Regions from separate parts of the Neobacillus sp. BP17 genome, predicted to be linked through region 1. Evidence: riboswitches for the same ligand, from Rfam matches in the RefSeq annotation. Region 1 holds a riboswitch; the other holds the start of a gene.
What was found. Region 1 has a riboswitch for FMN ahead of AC4QJR_RS19820 (ECF transporter S component). Riboswitches for the same ligand answer to the same signal wherever they lie in the genome.
Positions count from the first base shown of each region.

Region 2: linked by a shared signal. The riboswitch ahead of ribE (riboflavin synthase) and the one ahead of AC4QJR_RS19820 (ECF transporter S component) in region 1 are both predicted to bind FMN.

Region 1 is NZ_CM184198.1:4,065,363-4,072,939, reverse strand. It holds gene AC4QJR_RS19830 (RsiX family anti-sigma factor) at 1-651, shown strand, start outside; gene AC4QJR_RS19825 (peptidoglycan DD-metalloendopeptidase family protein) at 823-1,569, shown strand; FMN riboswitch at 1,680-1,813, shown strand; gene AC4QJR_RS19820 (ECF transporter S component) at 1,981-2,565, shown strand; gene AC4QJR_RS19815 (ferredoxin) at 2,676-2,924, opposite strand; gene AC4QJR_RS19810 (IS256 family transposase) at 3,377-4,552, shown strand; gene AC4QJR_RS19805 (YpbB family protein) at 4,652-5,629, shown strand; gene AC4QJR_RS19800 (RecQ family ATP-dependent DNA helicase) at 5,629-7,143, shown strand; gene AC4QJR_RS19795 (CPBP family intramembrane glutamic endopeptidase) at 7,140-7,577, shown strand, end outside.
Region 2 is NZ_CM184198.1:2,312,844-2,320,420, reverse strand. It holds gene ribH (6,7-dimethyl-8-ribityllumazine synthase) at 10-480, opposite strand; partial or broken gene ribB (3,4-dihydroxy-2-butanone-4-phosphate synthase) at 537-1,157, opposite strand; gene ribE (riboflavin synthase) at 1,182-1,841, opposite strand; FMN riboswitch at 1,993-2,141, opposite strand; gene AC4QJR_RS11110 (GyrI-like domain-containing protein) at 2,270-2,740, opposite strand; gene AC4QJR_RS11105 (hypothetical protein) at 2,995-3,198, shown strand; gene AC4QJR_RS11100 (YwbE family protein) at 3,191-3,388, shown strand; gene AC4QJR_RS11095 (cold-shock protein) at 3,486-3,686, opposite strand; gene AC4QJR_RS11090 (Cof-type HAD-IIB family hydrolase) at 3,813-4,562, opposite strand; gene AC4QJR_RS11085 (spore germination protein) at 4,769-5,035, shown strand; gene AC4QJR_RS11080 (spore germination protein) at 5,056-5,298, shown strand; gene AC4QJR_RS11075 (Hsp20/alpha crystallin family protein) at 5,311-5,712, shown strand; gene AC4QJR_RS11070 (heme biosynthesis protein HemY) at 5,959-6,261, opposite strand; gene qoxA (cytochrome aa3 quinol oxidase subunit II) at 6,633-7,577, shown strand, end outside.

The DNA of each region.
Region 1 (7,577 bases):
GAATGGGGATTAAGTGAATTCTATCCTCTTAGTGCTTCATTGAAACTTGATGAAAAAAATAATGGTATCTTAGTCGATGTTCCATCAAACCATCAGTATGGACAAGGATCAGCGACAGAAACAAATTTCATTAATGTTCTGAAAAAGGATATCTCCTCCAATAGTGATTTAAAAAAAATAAGATTTTCAACCAATGGTGAACCTGGTATTGAATTGGGGAATTATGGTCATCAAGACGAAGTGAGTGTACAGAAACAAAAGAATCATGCCTACTTCTTTTATTATTCTGAGGGTAATGATATACCCTTCCTAGTCCCATCTATAGAAAAATATGAAGATATTAAGAAGGCTGTTGAGGAAATGAAAAAAGATCAGCCCGCACTAGGATTAAAAAGTTCACTTTTACCTGCACTTCCGATAAATGTGGTGTCTATTAAAGAGAAAACGTTAATTGTATCAATGGAGGATAAAACAAGCCTTCAAGATGATCAACTAACAATCCACGCTTATGAGTCACTGTTATTAACAGCAAAAGAATTCGGATTAGAAAAAGTCTTTATTACGAACCCGCCAACAAAAAATCTTGGTCCATTTGACCTGTCAAAAGAGAATAAAGTACCGCTGGCTCCGAATCAACGGACATTACAATAATTTACTTAATCAACCGTTAAAGGTTGATTTTTTAATGAATATTATTTATCATTTCTCCAAATTATAACAAGTATGCCTAATCACTCCACCGATAAGGATTATGTTCTAAAGGTGAAAAATACTACATATTGTGTGGAGGAGGAAAAGAAATAAGGAGAGTGACTAAAGAAAATGCGAGATTACATAAAAAGGGTTATTATAGCCCTAATTATGGCGCTATGTGTCAGTTTGTTATTTTTAGGAGGAAAACATTCCGAAGCTAGTATGCAGGTTGATAAAAAGGTTAAGGATGGATGGATATGGCCTGCAGATGGTATAGTTTCTGATACATATGGAACAAGGATGGGTAAGCATAAGGGAATTGATATCGCTGGAAAATTAAATACACCTGTACTAGCAGTTGCTGACGGACAGGTGGTGAAATCTTATTACTCTAATACATATGGAAACGTAGTGTTTATTAAACACCCAAGTCATTTAGTAACTGTCTATGCACATTTAAACAAGAGAAACGTGTTACAAGGACAAAAGATTAAGCAAGGTACAGTAATAGGAAAAATGGGGGAAACTGGACAAGCTACAGGGATACATCTCCATTTTGAAACGCATCAGCAAGAATGGAGATATGATAAGAAGTTTGCATTGGATCCAGAAAAGATATTAGGAAAAGCTGACACCGGGGAGACAGTACGCGGAGGGATTGCCGCAAGCAATGGCGTTGTATTAGAAGCGAGCTCACATATTAAATTCAATCATGAGGATAAAATCAAGGTGACAAACCAGCAATATATCGTCAAACAAGGTGATACATTGTATTCGATTTCGAGGGAAAAAAACATCTCGGTGACCCGGATTAAAGAGTTAAACCACCTTTCCACCGACTTGATCAAACCTAAACAAATATTGAATATACATTAATTTCACGCAGCAAGACCCGCAGACTATTTTCTGCGGGTCTTGTTACGTGAAACCTTTTACTTAACAAAAGATAAGTTCTGCAGTATAATTGAAATTGTAATTTAATATCGATCTATCTTCGGGGCAGGGTGAAATTCCCGATCGGCGGTATTTGAGTAAAACTCATAAGCCCGCGAGCCGTTTTATGGCAGGATTTGGTGAGATTCCAAAGCCGACAGTATAGTCTGGATGGGAGAAGATGGAGGTTCTGCAGACGTTCAAAAAATTTTATATTAATGAACGTTTATTAAGCGTGCCTTTGTAAACTCCCTTAAGCAAATTATTGCTGAGGGAGTTTTTATTTACATTGGTCTCGTCTGTTGCTGAACCTCTCTTCCTTAACGCGATGGATCAAAAAAAGGAGAGAGGAAGATGAAGAAAATGCAGAAAAAGAGGAAAATGAACGTTAGGGCTTATGTGTCAATAGGAATGCTGAGTAGTATTGCTTTTCTGTTAATGCTCATACAATTTCCGTTGCCGCTATTCCCAAATTTCTTGTTTGTCGATTTCAGTGACATTCCAGCATTAATTGCCACATTGATTTTTGGACCGATTGCAGGAATTTTAGTTGAGTTTTTTAAAAATGTCCTTAATTATATTCAGACAGGTAGTCAAACAGGAATCCCGGTGGGGCAGATAGCCAATTTCGTTGCGGGAATTGTTTTTATCCTGCCGACCTATTTTGTATATAATAGACTTAAGACTAGAAAAGGTATGACGCTAGCATTAATTTTTGGTACGGCAATCATGGCAGTTATGATGAGTATTTTAAACTACTTGGTAATTTTACCTGCATATACCGTTCTAATGGGCTTTCCAGATATGAGGAATTTAGTATTGCCAGCAATCTTACCATTTAACCTTTTAAAAGGAGTCATGATGTCCATCATCTTCATGCTTCTGTTCATACGGATGCAAGCATGGATCAATAAATTTACTACTATTAAAAGCGCCTAAGTAGCTAAAGGACAGGGGGAATCATTCCTCCTGTTTTATTTTGTAAACAAAAATAAAGGCCCCTCACCTAAATAGGAGAGAGGCAGTAGCTTAAACGATTATCCTAAATATTACTCAAATTTAGTTGGATTGCCATCAAAAGCTTCGTCTGCTACTTTAATGGAATCAGTAGGACAGCCTTCGAAAGCATCCATCATGTCATCGATTAATACATCAGGAATTTCAACAATTCCTTCATTATCATCAAGTGTTACGTATGCGATACCTTCATCATCGTAATCATAGATATCTGGTGCTGCCGCGCCGCAAGCTCCACATGCAATGCATGTTTCCTTATCAACAATTGTGTACTTTGCCATGAAAAAAACCTCCCAGTAAATTAAAAAAATAAGACTCATTTCCATTATTAATATGAAAACGGATAACTCATATCTATTGTAAAACTGTATCGTCAACTTTTCAATAGAAAAATGCCTTTATCACTTTAGTTTATCCAAGTGTTTTGCTAAATCTTCCACATTTTTGGGCATCAAGATCCTTTATTTCATGGTAGAATAAAGAGAGAAAATGGTGTTTTTGGTCGAATATGTGCGAAATAAGTGATGGGAGGTTCGTATGCTCCAAATTGAATCCATCATTCTTTATAGTATAAAACAATTAAATAAGGAACGGACCATTTATTCGGTCTATCACCTTCTTAATGGAAAAAAGTCGATTAAGCCCATATAATTGTGTAAAAAGAAAATGAGTCAAATTAATTCCTCATGGTTACAATGTTAACGGCTAATTAAACAATGTGGAGGAAGTAATTATGACTCAAGTACAGTTTAACCTAAATATCGAGGATTTAAAAGATTCTGTTATGAACTCTAATATAGACGCTGTCATCAAAGCGTCCATCGTTTTGGTATTAAATTCTTTTATGGAAAAAGAACGTGATGAGTTCTTGCAAGCAGAATCCTATGAACGTTCTAACTTACGACGTGACTACCGCAACGGATATTATGAACGTGATCTAATTATTGGCATTGGAAAAATTACTCTTCGAGTACCACGTACTCGCAGTGGAGAATTTTCGACTACCGTGTTTGAACAATATGCTCGTTGTGACCAAGCTCTCGTATTAGCCATGCTTGAAATGGTTGTGAATGGAGTCTCTACAAGAAAAGTTTCAAAGATCGTGGAACAACTCTGTGGGCAAAAGGTGTCTAAATCATTTGTATCTACACTCACAGAAAAACTAGATCCTTTAGTGAATCAATGGGCAAGTCGACCTCTGAATACGATGTACTATCCCTATATCTTTGCCGATGCCATGTATATCAAAGTAAGAGAACATAATCGTGTTGTATCTAAAGCTGTATATATCGCAACGGCCGTTGACCAGAACAATAGACGTGAAATTCTAGGTTTAAGAGTAGATCATGGGGAGAGCACTGAAGCCTGGCAACGATTTTTCCAATACCTAAAGTCAAGAGGACTACAATCACCTAAGCTAGTTATATCTGACGCACATCAGGGGTTAAAGTCTGCCATTGGTACAGAGTTTGTTGGATCCTCTTGGCAAAGATGCACAGTGCATTTCAAAAAGAATATCATTACGCATATGCCCAAAAAAGGCATGGACGAAGTGAAAATGGGTTTAAAAAGAATATTTGAGGTAACGACCGTTGAAGAGGCAAGAAAATATAAAAATGAGTTCATTGGGCAATTGGGAGATAATCCAAAACTAGAAAAAGCGATAGAGATATTAGAAGAAGGCTTCGAAGATGCCATTCAATATTTAAATGAAAAACCAAAATACCATACACATATTCGAAGTACGAACTCGTTAGAAAGAATCAATGAGGAAGTCCGGAGAAGAGAGAAGGTAATTAGAATATTTCCTAATACACAATCCGCATTCCGATTAATTGGTGCGGTTTTAATGGACTATGCTGAGGAAGTAAGAAGAAGAATAATTCGGGACCAAGAAGAGAAGAAATAGCAACCGCGAAGCGCGAATTTTTGGTGTACTGGAAGGGGGGTACCCCCCTTCCAGTACACCAAAAATAAATCAGCTGCTTAACATTGTTTTTCATCAGGAATGAATTTACACATAATAATGGGCTTGACTAAAAAGTCATCGCAAACTATCCAAGATGCCCATTTATTTTCGTTGAAAAGTTTTTTTGGGATTTATGAGCAATTATCCAGAGAATCTTTTGAAGAAATTATTCAATCGATGAGTGAAAAAAAGTGGGTAAAAAATATCGGAGAACAACGATTTATAGTTACGCTTCTTGGAAAAGAGCTTCTAGAAAAAACTCAACTGCCGAAGTATATTCAAGGCTGGAACTATCATCAAATGACCTCCTTATTTTGGGAAAGATTGTCCCTATTAGTACAGGTGATATCCAATTTAATGTTCGGAGAAACAAGATATACTCCCATCCAAAAAAACAAAGAAGTTCATACTTGGTTAAAATCCGCTCTAAAAAGTATTAATCTGCCTAGGATGGAAATGGGGACAACTTTTTATTCAGAATTAGAAGATTGTCTTGACGCGGGAAACGGGTTTGACCCTGCCATCTTAGTAATTCGGTTAACAGGTTTTCAACAAATTGGCTTGACCCCTCTTCAAGCAGCCAAACAGTTAAATATAAATTTTCACGACTACCAAATTGGTTTTACAAATACACTTCATTATTTATTGCGAAAAATTGAGAAAGATGGTTATAAGTTTAAAATTTTGCCTTTTTTAATTAAAGGTCTAATGAAAAATGATGAATTAACGTTATCTACCAGGAAAACACAAAGATTATTAAATCAAGGATATACACTTGATATGATTGCAAATATAAGGCACTTAAAATTAAGTACAATAGAAGACCATCTGGTTGAATTAGCCTTAAATATGGAGAATTTCTCCATCGATACTTACGTAGATAAAGAATTACAAAATAAGATTTTAGAAATTTCACACCAAATAGCAACTAAACAGTTAAAGTTAATTCGAGAAAAGATTGTAACCGCAACATATTTTCAAATAAGACTAGTATTGGCGAAATATGGTGATAGATAATGGAACTAGAAAAAGTATTAATAGAACATTTTGGTTATCCAAGTTTTAAGACTGGACAAAAAGAGGTAATCACATCAATCTTGTCTGGCCATCATACATTGGCTATGCTCCCGACAGGAACAGGAAAATCATTGTGTTACCAACTGCCAGGTCTAATGTTAAAGGGGCAAATTTTAATAGTATCGCCACTCCTCTCATTGATGCAAGACCAAGTGGAACATTTAAAGAAATTTGGTGAAAAGAGAGTCATTGCGTTAAACTCCTTTCTTAGTGCAGATGAAAGGAAAAATGCACTTCATCAATTGAAACAGTATAAGTATATCTTCATCTCACCTGAAATGTTAATGATTCCTTTTATCCTTCGCAAACTACAAGAACTTACAATTTCATTGTTTGTAGTCGATGAAGCTCATTGTATTTCCCAATGGGGCTTTGACTTTCGGCCAGATTATTCAAAACTAGGTGAAATTAGAAAAAAGTTTGGCGATCCACTCACACTTGCGCTGACTGCAACTGCTACCAAAAAAGTAAGAGAGGACATCATTCGTTCACTTGATTTGGATGAAATTAAAAAAATAGAGTCCACAATTGACAGGCCAAATATAGGTTTTTATGTTAAAGAATTATTAGAATTCCGCGAAAAGCAAGGGGTTGTCTGTGAGCTTGTTGCCAATTTGCAAAAGCCTGGGATTATTTATTTTTCAAGTAAAAAAATGGCTGAACAAATGGCTTCCTTGTTATCAGATAAAGGAATCTGCCGAGCGATGGCCTATCATAGCGGTTTGGACCAATCCACTAGAATACTGATTCAACAGCAGTTTGTGTACGGACAATTAGATGTTATATGTGCCACAAGTGCCTTTGGCATGGGAATAAATAAGGACAATATCCGGTTTGTTATTCATTATCATATGCCGATGCAAATAGAATCGTATCTCCAAGAAATTGGAAGGGCTGGCCGAGATGGCAAACCAAGTATTGCCATCCTTTTATATACGCCTGGGGATGAACAACTGCCGATTCAACTTGCGGAGAGTGAATTACCATCTGAGCAGCAAATAGACTGGTTGTTTAATAAACTGGACGAGAAACGGATGTTAATAGATGGGAAGATGACTTTAGATATCAATCTAATGGATCTTGGCGGTTTCTCGGAAATTCAATGGCGGATTGTTGAGGACTTTGTAATAAATACTTCTCTTGAAACAACAAGTATTAAACAATTAAGAAACATCATTAAAGAGTTTGTTCTGGAAAGATTAACAATTAAAAAGAATAATATTTATCGAATGAAGAAATGGGCTGAATCTAGATTATGCAGACGTCAAAATATTTTACAATATTTTGATGAAACACTATTAAACAAGGTAAACAAATGCTGTGACATATGCGGACTTCAAATAATCGAATACCAAACAGGTCATTCTAGTGATTTACCTTTGGTGAGAAAAACGGAACAAAACTGGAAAGAATTACTTGCCAAAATTCTAATCAATAGTGAGTTGAGGGAATGAAAAAGAAGTATTTTGAATTAATAAATGGATTAACGGATAGAGATTTGCTTTTTCATCTGTATATGACACAAATCATTCTCTGTGTCATCTCGTTACTATTGGGGTTTATATTTTTTGACCATTTCTCCTATTTAGAAAATATAATTTTGGATGACTCTAACATTTTTATAATTGGGATTCCTGCGGGAGTAATCATTGTGATGTTAGATGTTCTTTTAATGAAATGGCTGCCTTCTTCCTTTTATGATGACGGGGGGTTAAATGAAAGAATCTTTAAAAATAGAAACTTTTTTCACATCATACTGATTGCTTTTTTTGTAGCGTTTAGTGAGGAATTATTGTTTAGAGGAATCATACAAACAAAAGTAGGATTGGTTTTTGCGAGCATTATTTTTGCAATTATTCACTATCGATATCTTTTTAATTGGTTTTTA
Region 2 (7,577 bases), 1.8 Mb from region 1:
TACAACAAGTTATTGCTCAATATTTCTGCATAAATTTGCCATTTCAATCGCAGCCGTTGCTGCATCCCAACCTTTATTTCCTGCCTTTGTACCAGCTCGTTCAATGGCTTGTTCGATTGAATCCGTTGTTAACACTCCAAAAATAACAGGAATGCCACTTTTCAAATTGATCGCAGAAACACCCTTTGCTACTTCATTACAAACATAGTCAAAATGTGGAGTTGAACCGCGAATGACCGTTCCAAGTGTAATAACCGCATCGTATTTATTACTATTGGCCATTTTTTGAGCGATTAATGAAATCTCAAATGCCCCCGGAACCCACGCAAGGTCCACATCTGACTCACTAACTCCATGTCTTTTAAGTGCATCCTGTGCACCGCTTAATAATTTACTAGTAATAAATTCATTGAAACGTCCAACAACTATTCCAATTTTTAACCCAGAACCAACTAAATTTCCTTCAAAAATATTTCCCATGTGTATGCCTCCATCAAATGTTTTGTGTAGTTTAGCTTTAGAGCGGTAATCTATGCTTCCCGCTTAACCATTCGTTCATTTTTCATTCTATATTCAACTAGATCTTTAATCGTAATCATTTTAAGGTTCATTCTCTCTGCAATTTTGAAAAGATCAGGAACGCGGGCCATCGTCCCATCCTCATTCATAATTTCACAAATAACCCCTGCAGGCTTCGCACCGCATAATTTGGCAAGATCAACGGCTGCTTCTGTATGCCCATTTCTATTCAGAACTCCACCTTGTTTAGCAACGAGTGGAAAAATATGTCCTGGTCTTAAAAAATCACCGGCTTCTGATTCGGGGTCAACCATACTCAAAACTGTTGCGGATCTTTCAAAAGCAGAAATGCCAGTGGTAGAGAATTTATGATCGATACTGACAGTAAAGGCAGTTCGTTTCGGATCTGTGTTGTTGGTAACCATTGGATGTAAGTCAAGCTTATTAGCTAAATCCTCGTCAATAGGCACACAAATTAGGCCTCGGCCGTGAGTGGCCATAAGATTTATGACCTCAGGTGTAGCTTTTTCAGCAAGGGAAATAAAGTCCCCTTCATTTTCCCTGTCCTCGTCATCACAGACAATGATAACCTTACCTTCCTTTAGGTCCGATAATGCTTCATCAATTGTATTAAACACAGTTATCTCCCCTTTCAATTTTATTTAAAAAAATCCATGCTCTTCTAAAAAATTAGCGGTTATCCCCTTGCTGCTTTTTTGCGGAGGTTGATTAGAAAAATTAGTTATAAAATGACCAACATATTTTCCTATCATATCGCATTCTAAGTTTACAATATCCCCTGAACCCTTCTGTCCAAGAATCGATTCTGACAATGTATGCGGGATAATGGATAATGTAAAACTATTCTCTGAAACGGCAAATACGGTTAAGCTTGTCCCATCCACCGCAATCGACCCTCTTAAGATTACATATCGCAATAATTCCTCTTCGGCTTCAATCTCATAGTAAATCGCATTTTCAAGTGATTGTTTACTTTTTATTACACCTGTTCCGTCAATATGTCCTGAAACGAAATGACCGCCAAACCTTCCACCCGCTGCCATAGCCCGCTCAAGATTTACTTTGGACCCTCGTTTTACCATACTTAAACTGCTAGCTCTGACCGTTTCCGGCATCACATCTACTGTGAACAGTTTACCCGTAAAGGATGTAACCGTCAGACAAACCCCATTAACCGCAATACTGTCCCCAAGATGGACATCGTTTAGTATTTTATTCGCTTCTATGTTCAATACAAACGACTCGCCAGTCCGCTGGATGTTTGCGACTACGCCAATTTCTTCAATAATTCCAGTAAACATATTGTCCAAACTCCTTACTATGTTTCCCTTTGATTCTGCCCAAAAAATTAAAAAAGACCCTAAAGACAGTTTGTCATCAGGGTCTTGAAAAAAAGACAATAGAAAATAAAGGCTTAAAAATAGGTACACTTCACCCTATTGTTAATCCAATCTTTTCCTTCTCCCATCCAGACTTTAACTGTCGGCCCTGGAGTTTCACCAGATCCACCGCTTAACATATTAATGTTAACCGGGTCACGGACTAAGAAGCATAGCTTCATCACCGCCGGTTAGGAATTTCACCTGACCCCGAAGGAAATTATTTAAATATATACTTATATGTTATGACATTTCATTCTAATAGTAAAGCTATTAGCTTAACTATATTGCACTAAAAACGCAATTAATAACCAGAACTTAGCTTACCGTCATATTTTTTACCAACTTACTTATTGTTTATAAGTCTTTACAGGTAAATAAATATCAAAATGTAATTCACCAGTCTCATTTTGATGTTTATGCTCTTCTTTATACACTTCCAAACTTAGGGCATTGTGATCATGTTCATATCCATATTCTTCCATCCAGGCATAGATTTGTTTATATGTACTTTCCACTTTTTCATGACTTCCTTGATGTGTAGCAAATACATAATTTTTACTTGGAATCGTAAAACCAACCATACCATCTGGGATTTCCTCAATTTTTTCAACTGGAGTTGTAACATAATAAGTAAATTCTGTTTCTCTGCTGTGAAAAGGTGCGATCAAAACAGGGTCTTTGGTTTGATATGATACTTCTTCTAGCCGATCAATCATCTTTTTAAATAGACCTGGGAGTGTACTGATTTGTGAATAAGTTCCGTTCCATGAAATTCCAACAACCTTCATTTCTTCTTTTTCTATTACTTGGATACTCATGCTAATCCCCCTTTTGAATTATCATATTAATATAATTCTCACCGTCACTCTTAAACTCCTGCAAAAATAATTCGACTAAATTCATTCCAAATAGTCCACACATGTATAGGTATTAAAATTAACGGACGTTATTCCAAAAATGAGAATTAACGTCCAAATTTTTTTAACTATCTTTTTAAATGATGTGGTAAATTTTATTATTTGGATGAAAATAGCATATAATGGACTTAGCACATTAATAGGAGGATTTTTTTATGAGTAATGAAAATCAAACAAATCCACAGGAAGAACCGAAGAAGAAAATTAGTTTGCAGGAGGCGATGAAGCAACAACTTCAAAATAAGAAGAACAAATCTACTTCTGGAACATCTGGTTCAAATAACTCGATGGCAACTAAAAAGTTACAAAGCCAGCAAACGAAAAAAGTAAGTAATTCGCGGAGAAAAATGGGTGTCTAGTGGTCAGAATCGAGTAGATATTTCCCCAGGTGCACTCGTCAAAATTGTCCTAAAAGCAGATCAACGAAGCGGGAAACTAACAGAGGGGACCGTCAAGGATATATTAACAAAGTCGAGTTTTCATCCTCACGGCATAAAGGTCAGGCTTACGGATGGACAAATTGGCAGAGTTAAGGAAATAAATAATTAGTTTAGAAAGTCCACTTTGCACAATGATGCAAAGCGGGCTTTTTTAATGGAAGTAAAAAACAGACCCAAAAGGCTTGGGTCTGTTTATTGGCGGGTCATTATGATTTACGGACGTTTACTGCTTGTGGTCCACGTTGGCCACTTTCAATTTCAAACGTTACCTCTTGACCTTCGTCTAATGTTTTGTATCCTTCGCCTTGAATAGCAGAAAAGTGAACAAATACATCTTCTCCACCTTCACGCTCAATGAATCCAAAACCTTTTTCACTGTTAAACCATTTTACTTTACCTGATTCCATTCTTTGTAGCCTCCTAGCATGTAACTATTACATGTAAATTGCAAATTGATTGCATAATTATTTTTACTCATTTCCTTTTTACCTATACCATAACAATTTTAAAAATTTTAATTGGATATAAAATCTTTATAAAACCCATTTGTGGATTGCTTTTGCAACTCCGTCTTCCTCATTTGTGGTAGTTACCCAATCCGCAGCTTCTTTCACAAGATCTTGTGCATTTCCCATTGCAACTCCCATGCCAGCTGCCTTGATCATCGCCAAATCATTAAGACTATCACCTACGGCCATTACATTTTTCATATCCAATCCCAGCCTGTTACAAACAATCTCCAGACCCTTCGCTTTATTAATGCCGGCTGAATTCACTTCAATATTTTTCAACGTAGAATTACTAAGTTCAAATTCACCTTTTGCCTGTAATTCTTTCATGATTATCTCTCTGGTTTCATCATCATCGATATTAAAGCCAAATTTCATCCATTCTAAAGTATGCAAGTCCTCCGGCATTTCATTATGCCAATTGCGTTCCGTGCTAATCGCCCAAAACTTAGTCTTATGTTGTAGCGATAACCTCCACATCCACTCAACAAGTTCAGACTTTACCAAGTTCCTCTCTACTAATTGACGTTGATCATCCCATATTTCACTACCATTTACGGTGACCAAATAAGAATCAAGCTCCAATGAATCAGCATGCTCTCTGCTCGTCAAAAGTGAACGGCCTGTACTAAGAACCACATAGATTCCTTTTTCCTTAGCAGCTTTGATGGCTTCACGATTTGCTTCCGATACCTGTCCTTTATTATTTAAAAGCGTACCATCCATATCGAGCGCAACAAGTTTGACTTCAATGTCACTATTAAAATTATCCATATGTATATCAAGCTCCCTTCCATACTTTTCCTATAATAAGATAACATCATTTCTAAAAACTAATCAAACATTAAGTTTACATAATATAGTTATAATAAATACTTAGACAAGTACCTTGCAATATTCTTATAATCCTTTAATAAGTAACCTATAGGCACTCTATTGCATATAGTACCCATAAGCCAAGAATAGAAAGGTGTTTAATGATGCCATCGGTTGTTATCAATTTATATTATCTAAAAATAAACAGTATTTCGGGCAATGGCTCCATAACTATAGGGGAAGCATCTCATAACAGTCCCACAGCCAATAGTAAATTACAAGGAATTAATGCTTCATATGGAGATACTTCACCAACTGAGGCAATGATGGAAAACCTGTTAAATGATCCAGACGTAAATGATCAAACCTCTATTGGAACTACTGATTCTACTAATATCAATACACCATTTCAACCTGTACCACCAATCTAAAATTATAGGAGTTATCTGATATGCCATATCAAATAAATATTTTAAATTTCAAGATAAATGGAGCCACCCAAAACGGGAATGTTGATATCGGTCCTACTGTGCATAACAGCCATACTGCAAATAGTAAATTTGTGGGAGCAAATTTCTCTTTAGGTGATTTATCACCAGCTACTTCTTTAATGTACTCAGGCAATATAGATACAGATATTAGTGATCAGGATCAAATAGCTAACCCTTCTATGCCTATAGCTAATCAAATTTAAAGGAGCAGCAATATGGATATAGAAAAAATGAGAAAATGGCTAGAGATTACTAACGAGTATAGAGAGAGCAATTTTTGGTCTAGCGTACTAAAGCAAAAACAACCAGATGAATTTTTTAGAGAAGTATCGCTTAATCCAAAATTTGACTTATACCAAAATGATTATTATAACTTTATTATTTTTGAAATACCTGGGGTAAATCCAGAAGATGTTTCGCTTAGCTTAATTTCAAATAATCATTTAAAAATTAATGGCAGAATAAAACCTGTTTTACCATTAGAAATGGAAATGAAGAGAGAACGCGAATATGGTGATTTTGAACGAGTAATTGACCTACCTGAACCAACACAGGCTCATTTAATACATTCACAAATTAATAATGGACTACTTCATTTATCTTACCCTCGAAAATAGAACTGACTAGAGTGTTTATCTCCAATATCATAAAGACTTTTTGCAAATGATTTCCCTTCTATGATTGTAGAAGGGTAAACTTGTTTTGTGATTAAATCATATGCACACTCCTTTTATTAGTATGAAATTACTTACATTGTTCATGGTAATTGATTATATGAAATAATTACTAATTATTTCAAGTTTTAAGAAAATAACAATAATAAAAAAACGCCTGTCAAAGACAAGCGTTTTAATGTGGTGCTATTAATGATGGTGATGGACGCCCATGGTTGGGTTAGTAATCAGCCACTCTTCTTTCGGTAATTGGAAATATTGAATCCAAATACTATTTAGGTTTGGGTCATTTTTATCAATAATGAAATCAATTTCTTTATCGCTTGTGACGACAACATCATTTTCTGTTGGTGTATCAAGCTTTAAATCATAATGGGCATGGTCACCATGAATACTTGTGACATATACACGAAAAAGTTTTCCTTGTGCTTCTTCTTGTTCTAACATTTTTTTCAAAGCTTTTGCTGCATTACGATTCACTTTTACCTTCATTTTTGGCTCTCCTCATCTATGTATTCCTACGTATTATCCCACTTTTTTGCAAAAATAGACAATGATTAGTTTTGAACTAAAAATACTTAATTTACCAGGTAAAAATTTACATACATTCTTTTCCTCGATAGGAATTTTAAAACCTTAACAAATTTGTCACAAATTAATCGAAAAACGTGTATAAACATCACAGCATTATTGTTAATATAGGTTTTAGAAAAGACTAACGGACTAATTACTATTAAATAATAACTAATTTAAATTAGGCTTAATCAGTGCATGGAAGCAAAAAAAGAAGTAATTCAGTCTTGTTTGTGAAAGGTTTCACGATTATAATCGTAAAAGTGAACATTTGGAAGGGAGAAAAATTCATGTTTAAAAAAAGCTACTTAATTCCACTGTTAGCTTTAGTACCAACTATGCTTTTAAGCGGATGTACGAATATGGTCGTCTTTGATCCAAAAGGACCTGCCGCACGTGACATTCTAGATTTAATTAACTGGTCACTTATTTTTATGTTGCTAGTGGTTGTCGTTGTTTTTGGTTTATTTGGATATATTATCTGGAAATATCGGGCTAAGCCTGAAAATGCAGATTACGAACCACCTGAAGAACATGGAAGCACAAAATTAGAAATAATTTGGACTGTCATTCCTATTCTTATTGTCATTGCTTTAACGATTCCTACTGTTAATACAATCTATAAGTTAGAAAAAGTACCTGCTGGATATGAAAATAAAAAACCAATTACCATTAATGTGACTTCTGCCGATTGGAAGTGGATTTTTAGCTACCCTGAACAAGGGATTGAAACTGTGAACTACGTGAATATTCCTGCTGGCACACCTGTGCAGTTTAAGTTAACTTCTGCAGGTACAATGCAGTCATTCTGGGTTCCTGCTTTAGGCGGTCAAAAGTATACCATGAACAAGATGGAGACAGAGCTGTACCTTACAGCTGACAAGCCTGGTGAATTTTTAGGAAGAAATACAAACTTTAACGGTAAGGGCTATGCTGAAATGGAATTTACGGTTGAAGCAAAATCCCCCCAAGCCTTTGAAAAATGGGTAAAAGAAGTTAAAGAAACTGCTCCTAAGTTAACAGAAAAGAAATACAATCAACTTCTTAAGCCTACACACTTAGGACGTGAAACATTTATTGGAACACATCTTGCCTGGGTAAACCATGCGGATATGAATTCTAAAACTTATACAAATCCTGAATTGTATGAAGTACATGGCGTAAAAGGAAAGATTTTCAAAGAGAAAGAAACAAATAGTCATTCTATGGACATGGAAGGTATGGAAAGCATGGAC